Linked DNA regions of Minwuia thermotolerans. The main gene of each other region encodes a partner of the protein of the gene in region 2 in a complex. Links are inferred from orthologs where the notes say so. Each region holds a gene or a part of one and is shown on either strand. Other genes may lie near its edges.

Evidence for each region.
Region 1: the proteins of groL (region 2) and metK are in contact, whole or in part, in a cryo-EM structure (PDB 8P4O), measured with the Escherichia coli proteins. The link is inferred for Minwuia thermotolerans from one-to-one orthologs.

The regions. Positions count from the first base shown.
Region 1 is NZ_PIGG01000018.1:2,159-5,430, forward strand. What follows is about bases 103-3,054. They hold metK (methionine adenosyltransferase), read right to left. Parts: upstream 2,192-3,054; coding sequence 1,013-2,191; downstream 103-1,012. Other genes in these bases: CWC60_RS04090 (glycine/sarcosine N-methyltransferase), read right to left, coding at 103-958. Also shown: more of CWC60_RS04090, read right to left, coding at 1-102. UniProt on the Escherichia coli protein: Catalyzes the formation of S-adenosylmethionine (AdoMet) from methionine and ATP.
Region 2 is NZ_PIGG01000010.1:183,718-187,020, forward strand. What follows is about bases 8-2,990. They hold groL (chaperonin GroEL), read right to left. Parts: upstream 2,333-2,990; coding sequence 683-2,332; downstream 8-682. Other genes in these bases: CWC60_RS02015 (SOS response-associated peptidase), read left to right, coding at 8-95; CWC60_RS02020 (DUF4864 domain-containing protein), read right to left, coding at 113-520; groES (co-chaperone GroES), read right to left, coding at 2,415-2,726. Also shown: more of CWC60_RS02015, read left to right, coding at 1-7; CWC60_RS02035 (usg protein), read left to right, coding at 3,008-3,271; GTPase HflX, read right to left, coding at 3,284-3,303.

The DNA.
Region 1 (3,272 bases), on a different replicon or contig from region 2:
TGCCGACATGGATGTCCTCGCCGCCCCAGACGTTGAAGTAGAACTCGTCGGCGTCGGAGCTGTCGTAATAGTCCTCGGCCACCGCCGTGGTCTTGTCGTAGGCGGCCTTGCGCGGGCTGATCTCCTCGACCCCGGCATGGGCCTTGTTGGCGACATGGATGAAGAAATCCGGGTCCGACTCCTGGTAGGTTTCCTTGAAGTCGCCATAGGTCTTGATGGCCTGGAAGCCCGCTTCCCCGATCAGCCGCCGCGTGTAGTTCTTGCGCAGCGGGAACATGTTCAGGTGGTAGACCGATTCGTCGGGGAAGGTGTAGCGGAACCGCGTCAGGCCCTCGTCGACATATTCCGGCTCCGCCGTTACCTGCTCGCCGCAATAGTAGTACTTGTGCTGGGTGCTGAAGCCGTCGTCGAGGATCGAATCGTAGTTGCGCTGGTCCAGGATCAGCACGCCGTCGGGGCCGAGCACCGAGTAGAACTCGGCCAGGGCGCGGCGGCGGTCGGCCTCGTCATGAAGGTGGGTGAACGAGTTGCCCAGACAGACCACGGCGTCGTAGGTGCCGACGATGTCGCGCGTCAGCCAGCGCCAGTCGGCCTGCACCGTCTTCAGGATCAGGCCGTGCTTCTTGCCGTTCTCGAAGGCCTTGGCCACCATCGCCGCCGAGCCGTCGGCGCTGGTGACGTCGAAGCCGGCCTGCATGAGCTGCACCGAATGGAAGCCCGTGCCGCAGGCGACGTCGAGCACGCGGTTGGCGCCCAGCGCCTGGAGCATCTGGATGAAGAACTTGCCTTCCGAGCGGGCGCGGGCCTCCCAGTCGATCAGCTCGTCCCACTTCTCGACGAAGGACATCACGTATTCGGCCCTGTAGAGGCCGGAATCGCGGTCCGTGGTCTCGTCCTCGCTGTAGTCCTGCGCGGTGGCGAGGAGCTCAGGGTTCTGCAGGTCCTGTAGCTGCTGCATGGCGGGTTACTCCAATCACTTGCTTTTCTGGCGCGCGGCGGTCTCTCGCGGCGGCTACTCGGCGGCGGCCACGCCGGCGTCCTGGCGCAGCGCGGCTGCGCGGTCGGTCTTCTCCCAGGTGAAATCGGCGTCGTCGCGGCCGAAATGGCCGTAGGCGGCGGTCTTGCGGTAGATCGGGCGGAGCAGGTCGAGCATCTGCACGATGCCCTTCGGGCGCAGGTCGAAATGCTCGCGCACCAGCGCCGAGATCGTGTCCTCGGCGATGCGGCCGGTGCCGAAGGTGTTGACCGCGACGGAGACCGGCTGGCTGACGCCGATGGCGTAGGAAAGCTGGACCTCGCACATTTCCGCCAGTTCCGCGGCGACGATGTTCTTGGCGACATAGCGCGCGGCGTAGGCGGCGGAGCGGTCGACCTTGGAGGGGTCCTTGCCCGAGAAGGCGCCGCCGCCGTGACGGCCCATGCCGCCATAGGTGTCGACGATGATCTTGCGCCCCGTCAGGCCGCAGTCGCCGACCGGGCCGCCGATCACGAACTTGCCGGTGGGGTTGATGTGATAGGTGATGTCGCCGGCGTCATAGCGGCCGGGCAGCACGGGCTTGACGATCTCCTCGATCACCGCCTCGCGGATGGTCGCGTGGTCGACGCCGTCATCGTGCTGGGTGGACAGCACGATCGCGTCCACCGCCGACGGCCGGTCGTTCTCGTAGCGCACGGAAACCTGGCTCTTCACGTCGGGGCGCAGCCAGGGCAGCTTGCCGGCGCGCCGCACCTCGGCCTGCTTGCGGGTCAGCTTGTGGGCCAGATCGATGGGCAGCGGCATCAGGTGCTCGGTCTCGCGGCAGGCGAAGCCGAACATCAGCCCCTGGTCGCCGGCGCCCTGGTCGAGGTCGAGGCCCGTGCCCTCGTCGACGCCCTGGGCGATGTCCGGCGACTGCTTGTCCAGCGCCACCAGCACCGCGCAGCCGTCGGCGTCGAAGCCGTAGCGCGGATCGTCGTATCCGATGTCGCGGATCGTCTGACGGACCACATCCGTGTAGTCGACCTTCGCCGTCGTGGTGATCTCGCCGGAGATCACCGCCATGCCGGTGTTGAGCATGGTCTCGCAGGCCGAACGGGACTTGGGATCCTCCGCCAGCAGGGCGTCGAGAATGGCGTCCGAGATGTTGTCGGCCATCTTGTCGGGATGGCCCTCGCCCACGGATTCGGAGGTGAAGATGTAATTGCGCGACATGTCCTGTTTTCCTCGTCTTGCGTTTCCGGCGGCCGGCCGCGGCGGACCGATCAAGCCTCCTCCGGCCCCGCCCCTCGCGAAACGCGGCCTGAAAAGATCAAGAACTCGCGGCAGACATGCCACGAATTCCGTCAATACAGCGTTCTGTCATGTGCAATCGCCCAGAATAGCCATCCATGGAAGGCCCATGAATGCACACATACAGCAGCTTCCGATTTGTTTTTCGACGTTCAGTTGGCGATTACCGTCATCGGATGGACTAGTCCCATAAGTTTGAATTTATAACCTTTGACATCAACTTTTTTTGTGTTATGGGTCTTTGGTTCCGTTACTTATGGTGACGGATTTCCGAAAATTCCTTGCAGAGCAATGGCTTGGCGAATTGGGTCTCGCCCGGCAGGGCGGGCTTGAGTCGAATCCGGGCGGGCGCGGCCCGGCCGCGCGGCCTCGCGCGCCGCACTGAATGTCGCAAATGTGACATCAAACGCCGTTTTCGGCCCGCGCCTGTCGCATGTGCGACACCTGTCTGTCGTTCTCGGACAAGAAAAAGCCGGCCCCGTCGCCGGGGCCGGCTCCTCGATATCGCGTCCGGCCGGTCCGTCCCGGCCGTTCATCCGTTGTCCGGATCAGTACCTGTAGTGTTCGGGTTTGTAGGGTCCGCTTTCGGGGATGCCGAGATAGCGGGCCTGATCGGGGGAGAGCTTCGTCAGGTTGACGCCGAGACGGCCCAGGTGCAGCGCGGCGACCTTCTCGTCCAGATGCTTGGGCAGCACGTAGACCTCCAGGCCGTACTTGGCGTGGTTGCGCCACAGCTCGATCTGCGCCAGCACCTGGTTGGTGAACGACGCGCTCATCACGAAGCTCGGATGGCCGGTGGCGCAGCCCAGGTTCACCAGCCGCCCCTCCGCCAGCAGGATCAGCCGCTTGCCGTCGGGAAACTCCACCTCGTCGACCTGCGGCTTGACGTTGTGCCAGGTGTAGTTGCGCAGCCCCGAGACCTGGATCTCCGAATCGAAGTGGCCGATATTGCACACGATCGCCCGGTCCTTCATGGCGCGCATGTGCTCGACCGTGATCACGT
Region 2 (3,303 bases):
AGCCCAATGATGGTGTGACGGCCTATCGTGTCTCTGCCCGGGTGGGCAATGTGCACAACGACGACGCCGATCTGATCGAGCCCGTGGACGCCTGAAACGCGGCAACCAACATTCAGACGCCGAGTTCGGGCGCCTGCCGCAGCTCGACCCCAGCGATCTTCCATGCGCCGGCCTCGTTCATCTCCATGAAGTACCGCGCCACGACCGCCGAGCCGTCCTGACCGAAGAAGAACACTTCCTGGACGGTGACATGCTCGAACGCCTCGACCGCCTGGAACTGCATGTCGCGCGGGCGGTAGACCTGCGGATAGCCGGTCCGCACCATTTCCATGAAGTTCGCCGGCGACCCGAACTTCGCCTGTATGGCCGGCGAGGCGTGGGCGAAGGCGCGGTCGCCGTCTCCCGCGCGAAAGGCGGCGATCTGATCCTCGATGACGGCCCGGATCTCGTCGGCGGGCGCGGCCAGCGCCGGCCAGGCGAGACAGAGCGCCAGCACGAGGGCGTGAAGGCGGATGCACATGCCCAGATCCTCCGGTTGTTCCGTTGCCGGCAGGATACGCGAGAACGGGCGCCGGCGGATCAATTCACTGGGCCGAAACGCGGAAAGGCCGCGTCCCTTGCGGAACGCGGCCTCCCCTTCGAGCCATTCGGGCGATGACGCCCGGACGGATTTGCCGTCCGGTTACATCATGCCGCCCATGCCGCCCATGCCGCCCATGTCGGGCATGCCGCCGCCGGAGGACTTGTTGTCGTCCGGCCGGTCGGCGACCATGGCCTCGGTGGTGATCAGCAGGCCGGCCACGGACGCGGCGTCCTGCAGCGCGGTGCGAACCACCTTGGTCGGATCGATGACACCGGCCTTGACCAGGTTCTCGTACTTCTCGGTCGCGGCGTTGAAGCCGTAGTTGGCGTCCTTCTGGTCCAGCAGCTTGCCGGCCACGACGGCGCCGTCGACACCGGCGTTCTCGGCGATCTGACGCGCCGGCGCCTGCAGGGCGCGGCGGACGATCTCGACGCCCACGGTCTGGTCGTTGTTGGCGCCCTTGAGGCCTTCAAGCGCCCGCGTGGCGTAGAGCAGCGCGGTGCCGCCGCCCGGAACGATGCCTTCCTCGACCGCGGCGCGGGTGGAGTGGAGGGCGTCGTCGACGCGGTCCTTCTTCTCCTTCACCTCGATCTCGGAAGCGCCGCCGACCTTGATCACCGCAACGCCGCCGGCCAGCTTGGCCAGCCGCTCCTGCAGCTTCTCGCGGTCGTAGTCGGAGGTGGTGTCGTCGATCTGCTTGCGGATCTGGCCGCAGCGAGCCTGGATATTCTCCTTCTCGCCCGAGCCATCAACGATGGTGGTTTCTTCCTTGTTGATGGTGACGCGCTCGGCCTGGCCCAGCATGTCGAGCGTGACGCTCTCCAGCTTGATGCCCAGATCTTCGGAGATCACCTCGCCGCCCGTCAGGATGGCGATGTCCTCCAGCATGGCCTTGCGGCGATCGCCGAAGCCCGGCGCCTTGACGGCGGCGATCTTCAGGCCGCCACGCAGCTTGTTCACCACCAGGGTCGCCAGGGCCTCGCCCTCGACGTCCTCGGCGATGATCAGCAGCGGACGCTGGGACTGAACGACAGCCTCCAGAATCGGCAGCATGGGCTGCAGATTGGACAGCTTCTTCTCGTGCAGCAGGATGTAGGGCTTCTCGAGCTCGGCAACCATCTTCTCGGCGTTGGTCACGAAGTACGGCGAGAGATAGCCGCGGTCGAACTGCATGCCCTCGACGACGTCCAGCTCGGTCTCCAGACCCTTGGACTCCTCGACGGTGATGACGCCTTCCTTGCCGACCTTCTCCATCGCCTCGGCGATCTTGTCGCCGATGTCGGTCTCGCCGTTGGCGGAGATCGTGCCGACCTGAGCCACCTGCGAATTGGTGGTGATGTCGGTCGAGCGCTTCTTGAGATCGGCCACGACCTTCTCGACGGCCAGGTCGATGCCGCGCTTGAGGTCCATCGGGTTCATGCCGGCAGCAACCGACTTCAGGCCTTCGCGCATGATCGAGGCGGCCAGAACGGTAGCGGTGGTGGTGCCGTCGCCGGCTTCATCATTGGTCCTCGAGGCGACCTCGCGGACCATCTGCGCGCCCATGTTCTCGAACTTGTCCTTGAGTTCGATCTCCTTGGCGACGGTGACGCCGTCCTTGGTGATGCGCGGCGCGCCGAACGACTTCTCGATGACCACATTACGGCCCTTGGGGCCCAGGGTCACCTTGACGGCGTCGGCCAGGGTCTCGACGCCCTTCGCCATCTTGGTGCGGGCGTCGATGCCAAATTTCACGTCTTTCACGGACATATTTCGTCAATCTCCCATACAGCTCGCGGCCGGCAGCGGGTCCGGCCTGCGCTTCATTTCACGGATCGGGCGATCCCGGTGCTCAGGCCGCCTTCGCCTGCGCAGAACCTTCGATCACGCCGAGGATGTCGGATTCCTTCATGATCAGGAGATCCTCGCCATCGATCTTGACCTCGGTGCCCGACCACTTGCCGAACAGGATCCGGTCGCCCGCCTTGACGTCCATGGCGACGGTCTCGCCCCGGTCGTTGCGCGCGCCCGGACCGGCGGCGACGATTTCGCCCTCGCTCGGCTTCTCCTTGGCGTTCTCGGGAATGATGATGCCGCCCGCGGTCTTCTCCTCCGACTCGACGCGACGGACGAGCACGCGATCGTGCAAAGGCCGAAAGCCCATCTGGTACCCTCCATAGGTAGGATTATCTGGTATTCCCTCCGTTAGCACTCACTCTACTCGAGTGCTAGCCGACAGGTGAGCGGGAGATAACCACCGCGCAGCCTTCTGTCAACTCGACCGGCGCAAAATTCCGGAGTTTTCATCGAGCCCGCACCGCCAGCTCGGCAGCACTCACGAAACACTGTTGCTAACACATTGATTTAACGATGTTTTTATTGCCTCTATGGGAGAACTCGTCTCACCATGGAGATCGATGCCATCGGAAATCGAGGAGATTGCCCATGACGAACATGGAGATGCAGCTTGCCGGTTACCGGCTGACCACCGCCGAAATCCTCTATCACATGCCCGATCACCCTGGACTGCTCCAGACGTTCGTCTGGCAGACCATGGACCTCGCGCCCGACTATCCGCGGATACGGCAGTTCCTGGAATTCTGGGAAGCGGAGATCGAGGGGCCGCTGCATTCCGTCCGCATCGCCGGCGGCGAACTGATAAAACCCGTGGCCCTGAACCACTGCGACGCCGTCGTCACCCTTCACTAGCAGAAGGCGCCTTCACTCGGCGGCACGCGGCA